DNA from 3 places in the Paeniclostridium hominis genome. Region 1 is predicted to be linked to each of the others. Evidence: riboswitches for the same ligand, from Rfam matches in the RefSeq annotation. Region 1 holds a riboswitch; each other region holds the start of a gene.
What was found. A riboswitch is a leader RNA that binds a small molecule or an ion and turns the genes downstream of it on or off. The one in region 1 is predicted to bind cobalamin.

Region 1 (4,026 bases):
GTCATATTCTTTATTCTTAAATTCTTCAAAAGAATTTATAGAACTCTCTACACCCTCTAATCCCTTTTTCTCTCTAACTGAATTTAGTAAACTTCTTGTAAACTCAACATCATCAAATATTCCATGAAGATAAGTCCCAACTACATTTCCTTTTTCATTTACACATCCTTCAACATATGAAGTTTCTTCATTTAATTTTTTTACTATAGTATTTAAAGGTTTATTAATTCCTTTACTTATTCCCATATGAATTTCATACCCTCTAACACTTTTATTTCCTAATAAATTTAAGTAACCCCCTAAATTCTCATTTATTACAGCTTCTACTTGAGTAGTTACTTTTTCTTTTTCAAATATAGTTTCTATCTCTAAAAGACCAAGTCCATCTATTTCTTTTATAGACCCTTCAACTCCATCTGGATCATATATTTTTTTACCTAGAAGTTGATATCCTCCACAAATTCCAAATATTAATTTACCTTGTCTTTCTAAGTCTTTTATTTGCTTTTCTAATCCGCTCTCTCTTATATAAATTAAATCTTCTATTGTATTTTTGCTTCCTGGTATAATAACCATATCTGGATTTGATAAAGATTGTCCTTTTTCTACATATCTAATACTTACATCCTCTTGTATTTCTAGCATATGAGCATCTGTGAAATTAGACATATAAGGAGTTCTTATAATTTCAATATTTATATCATTTTGTCTAAATTGTTTATTAAATCTATCCGTCACACTATCTTCATCTTCTATATTTAAATCACTATAAGGAACAACTCCTAATACTGGAACTTTTATAATATCCTCTAGCATATCTATACCAGATTGTAAAAGTTCTACAGTTCCTCTAAATTTATTTATGATTACTCCTTTAACTCTAGCTCTTTCTTTTTCTTCTAATAAAAGCATAGTTCCTGCGATTGAAGCAAAAACTCCACCTCTATCAATATCAGCTACTAAAATTACTGGAGCATCTGCAATTTCAGCCATTCCCATATTAGCTATATCTTTATCTTTTAAATTTATTTCTGCACAACTACCCGCACCCTCTAAAATAACTACATCATATTCACTACTTAGATCTCCATATATACTTTTAAGCATAGACGCTAATTCATCCTTATACCCATGATAAGTACTAGCACTCACATGGTCTAAGACTTTGCCTTTAACAATTACCTGACATCTATTTTTCCCAGCAGGCTTTAATAAAATAGGATTCATTCTAACATCTGGTTCAATACCACAAGCTTCGGCTTGAGTAACTTGAGCTCTCCCCATTTCTAATCCATCTTTAGTTATATATGAATTTAGTGCCATATTCTGAGATTTAAAAGGTACGACTCTATATCCATCTTGTTTTAAAATTCTACATAACCCTGCCGATAAAGTACTCTTACCAACATTAGAAGCTGTTCCTAAAAACATTAACGATTTACTCATATTATTAATCTCCTTAAACAACAAAAAATTCACTTCTTTAATCTTTTAACAACGTTTAAAATACTCTACATTATTCAGATATGTGATTTGATAATTATTTTTATCTATAAATTGAAGATTTAAATTTATAGAAACATAAAAACCTATCCTCTAAAGGATAGGTTTTTAAAAATGCACATACTTCACCAATTTTTAAAATCCTTCACCCCGAAGATTTTATATTCATAAACTAGGCAGGTCTCCTGGCTAAACTTCAACCTACTTCTATTCCTTCCCGTAAATCGTCACAGTGGTGTCTAATAGTTTCGTCAGTATCACAGTAGCGGGGGCTGCGAAGGATTTTTACCTTCTTCCCTATTAATCTTCAATGAAGAACCTAATTTATGTTAATTTTATAATATTTTTATGTATTCTTATTTATTCTAAGTTAAATGAGATGTATTATTTAGTGTTTGAATCACTGGAAATCCATCAACTATATCAATAATACTCACTGATGCATTATTTATTTTAAAATTCCAATGAAATTCATAAGTTTTCCCAATTAAGTAAGATATAATATTTCTTATAGTTCCTGCATGAGAACATATTAAAATAGTCTTATCTTTATTGCAACTTATTATTTTATCTATTTCTTCACGTACTCTATTATATGAGTCTATTAAACTTTCTCCATTAGGATATCTATAATTAAATCCTTGTGAAATTAACTTTTCAAATTCTTCTGGGTAATTTTTTTGTATAATGTCAAAATTAAACCCTTCGAAATCTCCAAAACTAATTTCTTTTAAATTTTCTTTTTCTATAATATTTATTCCTCTAGATTTTGATATTTCTAGTACAGTTTGTTTTGTTCTAGTCGATGTAGTTGTATATATAGAATCTATTTTTTCTTTTTCAAGAAATTCATTTAATTTAGCTATCTGTAATTTCCCTAAATCACTTAGTTCGCTATCTATATGACCTGATAAATTCCCATCTATATTATCATTAGTTGTTGCATGCCTTACTAGTATTAATCTAGACATCTATTCACCTCTTACTTTAATCCAAAAATTAAATATATATAGATTAAATACATTACTTCCATAAGCTCAGAAATACATCCAAGTATATCTCCTGTTATCCCATCTATTTTAGAATATATATATCTTACAAAACATCTTGATAATATAATCATTATAGGTATGAACGCTATTACTTTAATTAAATCTAATGAATTTAAGTTAAATAAAGTAATACCCATAATTATTATTAATATAACTGTATACACTATTCCAGTTAATATCATTTTTAAAGAAGGTTTGCCTATAAATACATTACCCATTCCATTTTTTCTCGGAGTGACACTTTTATAGCAAGCTATTACAATTGCCATTCTCGCAAATACAGGCATAAATATTAAATTATATAATTGTCCTGATTGTACAATTGAATATATTAATCCAAGTTTCATCAACATTAAAAATAATACTGATAGCATTGCATTTGTTCCTAATCGTGAATCTTTCATTATCTCTAATATTTTTTCTTTATCTCTATAACTATATATACCGTCAAATGTATCTCCTACACCATCTAAATGAAGACCTCCAGTTAATATCACTGTAGATATCAAAATATTTACAGAAGTTATATAGCTATCAAATAAAAAACTTGATACTAATCCAATTATAAAATATAAAATTCCTAATACAAACCCTACTAAAGGAAAGTAATACATTGTTTTATGAAACTCTTCATCAAAACCTATATTTACCCTTATTGGAATTCTAGTAAAAAATTGTAATATACCTATAAATCTTTTCATAAGTTACTCCTTAATCTTCATAGGTATACCACTAACTACAAAATAGACTTCATCAGCACATTTAGCTATATACTGATTTATCCTACCTACTATATCAGAGTATACTCTACAAAGTTTATTATCTGGAACTAAACTCATACCTAGCTCATTAGTTACCATTACAAAGTATAAATCTGTTTTTTCTACTTCTCTTATAAGTTTATATATTTGATCTTTTATGTAAGATTCCATTTCATTAGTTTCTTGTGGCGTACAATTATCAAAATCTAGTTTGTATTCAAACATTAAATTATTGACTAATAAAGTTACACAATCTAGTATAACCGTCTTATGCTTTTTATTTATATCACTAATTATAGAGTATATATCCTTATAAATTTCATAAGTTTTCCAGTTGCTAGGTCTACTTTCTTTGTGTTTCCTAACTCTATCTTTCATTTCATCATCAAATGGAATAGAAGTTGCTATATAAGCAGTGGAGTTTCTTCTATTAATACACAAACTTTCAGCAAAATTGCTTTTTCCTGACCTAGATCCTCCAGTTACTAAAATTAATTTGCTCATAGATTCACCTTCTTATTTACCTATATCTACTTCATCAATAGTTGCCATATTTTTATATGCAAAGTTAGCTGCCTCTATAATATTAAATGCTAAAGCAGCTCCACTTCCTTCACCTAATCTCATATCCATATTAAGCATTGGATCTAACTTTAACACTTCTAATGCTTTTTTAGTTCCTGATTCTGCCGAAGTATGTGAAGCTATCA
Region 2 (4,026 bases), on a different contig from region 1:
ATAAAAGATAGCTCTTTTTTATATGCTAGGTTAATTTATAGGAATATAATTATTCTTATAAATTTAAAAAATATTAAATTTATTTTCAATTTTTGTTTAAAGCAAATGTTGACGGGTATATATGTATTATAACAAGTTAATAAGAAATTAATATGAATTAATTTTAATTTATTAATATAGATAAGGTTAAAGGGAGGATTTTAATATGAAAAAGTTTGTTTGTACAATATGTGGATATATACATGAAGGAGAAATGCCACCAGAAGTGTGTCCTATATGTAAAGCGCCAGCTAGTAAGTTTGAGGAAATGAAAGGTGAAATGGTTTGGGCTGATGAACATAGAATAGGTGTAGCCCAAGGTGTTGATGAAGAAATAGTTGAAGGATTAAGAGCTAATTTTACAGGAGAATGTACAGAAGTAGGAATGTACTTAGCAATGAGTCGTCAAGCAGATAGAGAAGGATATCCAGAAGTAGCAGAAGCTTATAAGAGAATAGCATTTGAAGAAGCAGAACATGCAGCTAAATTTGCTGAATTATTAGGCGAAGTAGTAGTAGCAGATACTCAAGCTAACTTAAAAGCAAGAGTAGAAGCAGAATACGGAGCAACTGATGGAAAATTAAAATTAGCTAAGAAAGCTAAAGAATTAGGATTAGATGCTATACATGATACAGTTCATGAAATGTGTAAAGATGAAGCTAGACATGGTAAAGCATTCTTAGGTTTATTAAACAGACATTTTGGGAAATAATATAATAAGAGGAATTATATAATTCCTCTTATTATATTAACTAAAAATCAGAAAAATTTTGAAATTTATGATTTAATATAGTAATATAGGGTAGTATATATATGAGTAAAGTCAAAAGTTAACAAAATTAAAGGTTGAATTGATAGGGAAATTAATAAAAAGTTTATATAAATTTAGGAGGATTATAAATATGAAAAAATTTGTTTGTACAATATGTGGATATATACATGAAGGAGAAATGCCACCAGAAGTGTGCCCTATATGTAAAGCACCAGCTAGTAAGTTTGAAGAAATGAAAGGTGAAATGACTTGGGCTGATGAACATAGAATAGGTGTAGCACAAGGCGTAGATCCAGAAGTAGTAGAAGGATTAAGAGCTAACTTTGTAGGAGAATGTACAGAAGTAGGAATGTACTTAGCAATGAGTCGTCAAGCAGATAGAGAAGGATATCCAGAAGTAGCAGAAGCTTATAAGAGAATAGCATTTGAAGAAGCAGAACATGCAGCTAAATTTGCTGAATTATTAGGCGAAGTAGTAGTAGCAGATACTCAAGCTAACTTAAAAGCAAGAGTAGAAGCAGAATACGGAGCAACTGACGGAAAATTAAAATTAGCTAAGAAAGCTAAAGAATTAGGATTAGATGCTATACATGATACAGTTCATGAAATGTGTAAAGATGAAGCTAGACATGGTAAAGCATTCTTAGGATTATTAAATAGACATTTTGGGAAATAATATATAAAGGAGGAAATCTAAATAGATTTCTTCCTTATTTATTTTCAATATATTTAAGTAAATAGAAAGTATAAATTGCATTAGACAAAATACTAAATAGGCAATTTTAGTCGTTGGATGATGTATAAGAAATTAAATTAGTAAATATGGTTAAAGGATTTTATCAAACTAAATTTTTAGATAAATATCTTTATACTGTAATAATACTAGTTTAAATATAATATGATTAAAATATAAAGATATCTAAATATAAATAAAGGAGTAATAATATTTTTATAGAATACTATTACATATGATGAAAATTTAATATACTATATTATAGGTTTTTATTTATAAAATTAATAGGGAAAGAGGTTAAAATCCTCTGCAGCCCCCGCTACTGTTATGCTGATGAAACTTTTTATACCACTGTGACTTAATATAAGTTATGGGAAGGAAAAGTAGTAAGATGAAGCTAAGCCAGGAGACCTGCCTATAATATATAAATTAATTTCTTCGGGGTGAAGGAAAATAGTTTAAAATTTGTATATAATAAGTTGATGATGATTATTTTGTATACAAACTATTAAGTTATATTAATCCTAATCCCGGTATTGGGATTTTTTTATTTTAAATCCTAATATATAATTAAGCCCCTAATCTTATTAGATTAATATAAATAAAGAAATTATATTTTAGCCTAACTTTAGCTCCTTAGATTTTATCTAAGGAGTTTTTATTTAATTATAAAGACGATATGATTTTAAAGATTGTAAATTATGGATATCATTAATATGTAGAATTAATAAATTTGAATTAATATAGATAATAGATTAAAATATACATATAACATTGACTGTAGGAGGTAATTAATGGATATAGATTCGCTAAACCCCGCCCAAAAAGAAGCGGTACTTAAAACAGAAGGACCAGTACTTATATTAGCAGGAGCTGGATCTGGAAAAACGAGAGTTTTAACAACTAGAATAGCTCATCTTATGAAAAATAAAGGAGTACATCCTAGTAATATATTAGCAATAACATTCACAAATAAAGCGGCAAATGAAATGAAGGAAAGAGTTGAAGAAACCATAGATTCAGATGTAAAAGATATGTGGATAACAACTTTCCACTCATGCTGTGTTAGAATGCTTAGAAAAGATATAAATAGAATAGGCTATAATAGATCTTTTGTTATATATGATAGTTCAGACCAAGTAACTTTAGTTAAAGATTGTTTAAAAGAACTTAATTTAAGTGACAAAGCATTTGAGCCTAAAGTTGTTATAAGTTATATATCTGGAGCAAAAGATAAATTACTAACTCCTAAAGAATATAAGGATATGCATAGAAATGATGCTAGAATGAGTAAAATTGCTGATGTATATACACTTTATCAAGATAGATTAAAAAGAAATAGTGCACTTGACTTTGATGACTTAATAATAAAGACAGTAGAATTGTTAAAGACTGAAGAAAGTGTACTAGCTTATTATAGAAATAAATTTAAATATATAATGGTTGATGAGTATCAAGATACAAGCAAAGCTCAATATGAATTTATAAAATTATTAGCTAAAGAGCATCAAAATATATGTGTTGTTGGAGACGATGACCAAAGTATATATGGTTGGAGAGGTGCAGATATAAGAAATATACTTGAATTTGAAAGAGATTATGAAGATGTTCATGTTGTAAAATTAGAACAAAATTATAGATCAACTCAAGTCATATTGGATGCTGCAAATACAGTTATATCTAACAATATAGAAAGAAAAAGAAAAAAACTGTGGAGTGAGCAAAAAGAAGGGGAAAAAATAAAGATACAAGTTGCAAATGATGAAATGGAAGAAGCTGATTTTGTAGCTGATAATATATGGAGAATCCATAGAAAAGAAAATAAACCTTTCAAAGATTTTGCAGTACTATACAGAGCAAATGCACAGGCACGTGCTATAGAAGATGCTTTAAATAGAAGTCAAATACCTTATAATATATATGGTGGTACTAAATTCTATGAAAGAAAAGAGATAAAGGATTTAGTTGCTTATTTAAGAGTTCTTCAAAATGTACAAGATGATATATCTTTAAAAAGAATAATAAATGTACCTAAAAGAGGAATTGGACTTAGAACTATAGAAAAAATAGAAGATAGAGCAAGTTTAAGACAAGAAAGTATATTTTCTGTGCTTTTAGATGTAGATACTAATTCAGATATATCTACAAAAGCTAGAGCAAATATAAATGGATTTGTAGATTTAATAGGAACACTTAGAGTAATAAAAGATGCTTATTCCGTAAGTAAGCTTATAGAAAAGGTACTTGATGTTACAGGGTATTTAGATGAACTTGAAAAAGATAAAAGTGAAGAATCTCAAGATAGAATAGATAACTTAAAAGAGTTTATATCTATAGCTATAGAATTTGAAAATACTAGTGAAGAAAAAGATTTAGAAACTTTCTTAACTAATGTTGCTCTTACTTCTTCAGAAAGTGATGATGAAGAAGACGATAGAGTATCTCTTATGACTATACATACATCTAAAGGACTAGAGTTTCC
Region 3 (4,026 bases), on a different contig from region 1:
GCATTTACTATAGCTTTATCTTCTTTAAATACAGTTTCACAATCTCCTTCTATTACTACATTTCCTTTATTAAGCACATATATGTAATCACAAATTTCATATATCAAATCCATATCATGACTTGATATAGCTATTTTAATTCCTTTATCACATAAATCTTTTAATATTTTTACTATAGCCTTTGTACTTTCAGGATCAAGCCCTGCTGTTGGTTCATCTAAAAGAACTACTTTATTTTCCATAGCTATTACAGATGCTATTGCTATTCTCTTTTTCTGACCATAACTTAAAAAATGTACTGGCTTATTTATTAAATCTAGGGCATTAACAAGCTCTAATGCTCTATGTACTTTTTTATCTACTTCTTTTTCATCCAAACCAATGTTTCTTAAAGAAAAAGCAACATCGTCATATACTCTTGAATAAAATATTTGCTTATCTGGGTCTTGAAATACTATACCTACTTCTTTTCTTAAGTTATATAAATCTTTTTTCTTATAACTTAATTCTTTATTATTATAAAATATCTTTCCATCAGACGGTTTTAAGATACCTACTAAATTCATAAATAAAGTGGATTTTCCAGAACCATTTGCTCCAATTATTCCAATCATATTTCCATTTGAGAAATCTAAACTTATATTATCTATTGCCTTATTTGATTTATCGTACTTGTATGTTAAATTACTTACCTTAAACATAGTTCTCTCCTATATATGAAATTTCCCATCATACAACTTTATATCTAAAGTTATACTCATTTCCTCATATCTTTTCATCATTCTAAAAAACAAGACTTTTATAAGTAGTGCCGTTGAATTATACGAGTTTTTTAAATTTGTATACCCAAATTTTAATTGCTGTGATTTATATATATTTTTTACTTCTTCTAAGAAAATAAATATAAATCTATACATTAAAACCATAAGTTCTAATAATGTATCTGGAATATGCAATTTTTTAAATATAATTATTAACTGATTAAATGGAGTAGTAAGTATTAAAAAATAAATAGATATAACTGAGCTCATAGCTCTTAGTAATATATGTATAGAATTCTCAATTGCAAATTTAGTCGTACCTATATAAAAACTAAATATTTTTATATCAAATAAAAAATCTTTATTTTCAAAAGATATATTAACTAAATTAAGTGTAGTTCCTATAATTAAAAAATATATAGGTATCTTTAAGCACTTTATATACAATTTAATATCAACTCTTGCTAAAAACACAATTAACATGCTTATAAATAACATTATTAATAAATGTAGACTAATACTATTAGTTATTAAAGAAATTGCCATAAAAATAAAAGTAACACCTACTTTAATCATTGGATTAGCATTTGTTAGATTGCTATTATAAGCACATTTATCAATTTCTAGCATTTACCTTTTTTACCTTTTCTAGAACCTAAATAATATCCTATAAATCCAGCTCCTATTGCTGCTTGTGTAGAGAATAATAAACTTTCTATTTCTCCACTAGGTGGTTCGTATAAGCTACTAAACCATGGTTTATAATCTGGGTTTATTTCAGAAATTAAATTTTCTGCTTCTCCGTCAGCTCCCCCATACTCAGCTTTAGAATTTAAAAGTAAAGGAGTTATTATAAGTATTATTGTTAAAGCAAGTAATATAAAGTTTTTAGTTTTAGTTTTCGAATTTGCACTCATTATCTTCAACTCCTTCTTCATTATTTTGTGTTATTAAATTATATACTAAAGTAGTTAATAATCCTTCTGCTATAGCTATAGGTATTTGAGTCGTGAAAAATACTCCTAAGAATTTAACTGCAGATCCAATCACTCCTCCTGCAGGATCAGGAAATGCTAGTGCTAATTGTATTGCTGTAACAGTGTATGTAGCTAAATCGCCTAATGCCGCTGCTAAAAATACACTCACACCAATACTTAAATTTCTTTTTCTACAAAACTTAAATATTAAATATGAAACTATAGGTCCAACTATTGCCATTGAAAAAGCATTAGCTCCTAATGTAGTAAGTCCACCATGTGCAAGTAATATTGCTTGGAATAATAATGCTATTGTCCCTATTACAGCCATAACAGCTGGCCCAAATAATATTGCTCCTAATCCTACTCCAGTAGGGTGTGAACAACTACCTGTTAATGATGGTATTTTTAGTGCTGATAATACAAATACAAAAGCTCCTGCTAATGCTAATAATACCTTTTTCTTTGGATCTTTTTTAACTATTTCATTAATTGCCTTTAATCCATATACGAAAAATGGAATAAATACTATGGTCCAAAGTATTGACCATTTTACTGGTAAAAATCCTTCCATGATATGCATAGCGCTTGATGTAGTCGGGTTTAACAGTACAATTAAAACACCGGCTACTACGGATAGTGTTAAATAATTCATTTTAGTACCTCACTTTTTATTATAAATAATATAAATTTTTGTGATAAATTAATTTATAAATTTAAATATAGTTTTTAAGTTTATCAGGTACAAAAAAAATCCTAACTTTTGGATTAGGATTTAAATAACATCTTAAATAATACCTAAGCCTATAAAAAACCAAGATATTACTTTTTTAATTATTTTCCTTCATCCCGAAGAAACTAATTTAATTACTGTAGGCAGGTCTCCTGGCTTGGCTTCATTTTACTCCTTTCCCTTCCCATAATATACATTACAGTGGTATTTGAAAGTTTCATCAGCTTCACAGTAGCGGGGACTGCAGAGGATTTTAACCTCTTTCCCTTTTAATCTTATTTCTAAAAACCTACAATAGATATATTTAATTTATCACATATTTATTAATTCTATAAATATCTTTATATTCCTCTAATTTTCTTAGATTTATAAAATTAACTAATACTCCATTATTCTAACAAATTTCAACAAAATAATCTAGAGAGTTTATTTTTTTATAAACTCTCTAAAAAAAATAATACTATTTAATAAGATTCATATATATAAATAAATGTAAATTTTATAATTTATTGCTCATTGTTAAAAAACTGCTCATTTTGAGCTATATACTCATTATTAGGGTTAATCTTATAAGCCTCATTATGATGTTTTATAGCTTTTTCTATTTTATTTATTGTATAATAACAAACAGTAAGTTGAAGGTGAGGTTTCCAAGTCCAATATTCTGGAGAAATAAATCCATAACAATTTTTTGGCATTTCCAAGTTGAATATACTTTCATACCAACTTATTGCTTCTTCATATCTACCTTCCTCTTTAAAGCAATCTGCTAATCTATACACTGCTTCAGCTCTAGGAGATGTATATTCAAAAGTTTTATATATACTTTCCCTAGCATTTTTGTAATCACCTTTAAAAAAATAACAATCAGATACCTTACACATAGCATCTATTTTTTCTTCTACCCACACATCCATATTACTAAATTCAGTAAGAATTTTTATAGCATCATCGTAAAACTTATTATAATAAAGCTCTTTTCCGTAATAATAAATATCTCTTGTTGATAATTTATGACCTTCATCTAATTTTTTTCTATAAATTCTAAGATTCCTATCTCCTGCATCATGTAGTTTTTGATGTGTTATTGCTACTTCACTTTCATATACATTCCCACTAACTCCTAAGTATTCATGTATAAATCCAACCCATTTAAAATTATTTTTTCTTTTAACTAATCTATTTCTTTTATATCTTAACAATGGTTCTCCACTTTCATCTAATCCTCTGTGGTCTGTCATTGTAACTGTGTCTATATTAGAAGTTAAATTTTTCTTTATATCTAATAACTTGATTTGATCTTCTTTAAATAATACCTCATCTGCATCTATCCAAAATATATAGTCTTTTGTAGCTTTACTAAAAGAATAATTTCTAGCGGCAGCAAAATCATCTATCCATTTAAAATCATAGATTTTATCAGTGTATTTTTTAACTATTTCTTTTGTTTTATCTGTTGAGCCTGTATCTACTATTATAATTTCATCTACTATGTCTTTTACACAATCTAAACATCTTCCTATAACATCTTCTTCATTTTTTAATATCATGCATA

Region 2: linked by a shared signal. The riboswitch ahead of pcrA (DNA helicase PcrA) and the one ahead of H8891_RS14345 (cobyric acid synthase) in region 1 are both predicted to bind cobalamin.
Region 3: linked by a shared signal. The riboswitch ahead of H8891_RS07820 (energy-coupling factor ABC transporter permease) and the one ahead of H8891_RS14345 (cobyric acid synthase) in region 1 are both predicted to bind cobalamin.

Annotation. Positions count from the first base shown of each region.
Region 1 is NZ_JACRWD010000012.1:1,704-5,729, reverse strand. Features, by position in the region: gene H8891_RS14345 (cobyric acid synthase) at 1-1,446, opposite strand, end outside; cobalamin riboswitch at 1,662-1,841, opposite strand; gene H8891_RS14340 (histidine phosphatase family protein) at 1,869-2,474, opposite strand; gene cobS (adenosylcobinamide-GDP ribazoletransferase) at 2,486-3,256, opposite strand; gene cobU (bifunctional adenosylcobinamide kinase/adenosylcobinamide-phosphate guanylyltransferase) at 3,260-3,820, opposite strand; gene cobT (nicotinate-nucleotide--dimethylbenzimidazole phosphoribosyltransferase) at 3,833-4,026, opposite strand, start outside.
Region 2 is NZ_JACRWD010000004.1:734-4,759, forward strand. Features, by position in the region: gene H8891_RS10585 (NADH peroxidase) at 206-751, shown strand; gene H8891_RS10590 (NADH peroxidase) at 942-1,487, shown strand; cobalamin riboswitch at 1,791-1,977, shown strand; gene pcrA (DNA helicase PcrA) at 2,339-4,026, shown strand, end outside.
Region 3 is NZ_JACRWD010000001.1:1,608,671-1,612,696, forward strand. Features, by position in the region: gene H8891_RS07805 (energy-coupling factor ABC transporter ATP-binding protein) at 1-701, opposite strand, end outside; gene cbiQ (cobalt ECF transporter T component CbiQ) at 711-1,391, opposite strand; gene H8891_RS07815 (energy-coupling factor ABC transporter substrate-binding protein) at 1,385-1,678, opposite strand; gene H8891_RS07820 (energy-coupling factor ABC transporter permease) at 1,656-2,393, opposite strand; cobalamin riboswitch at 2,597-2,779, opposite strand; gene H8891_RS07825 (glycosyltransferase) at 2,978-4,026, opposite strand, start outside.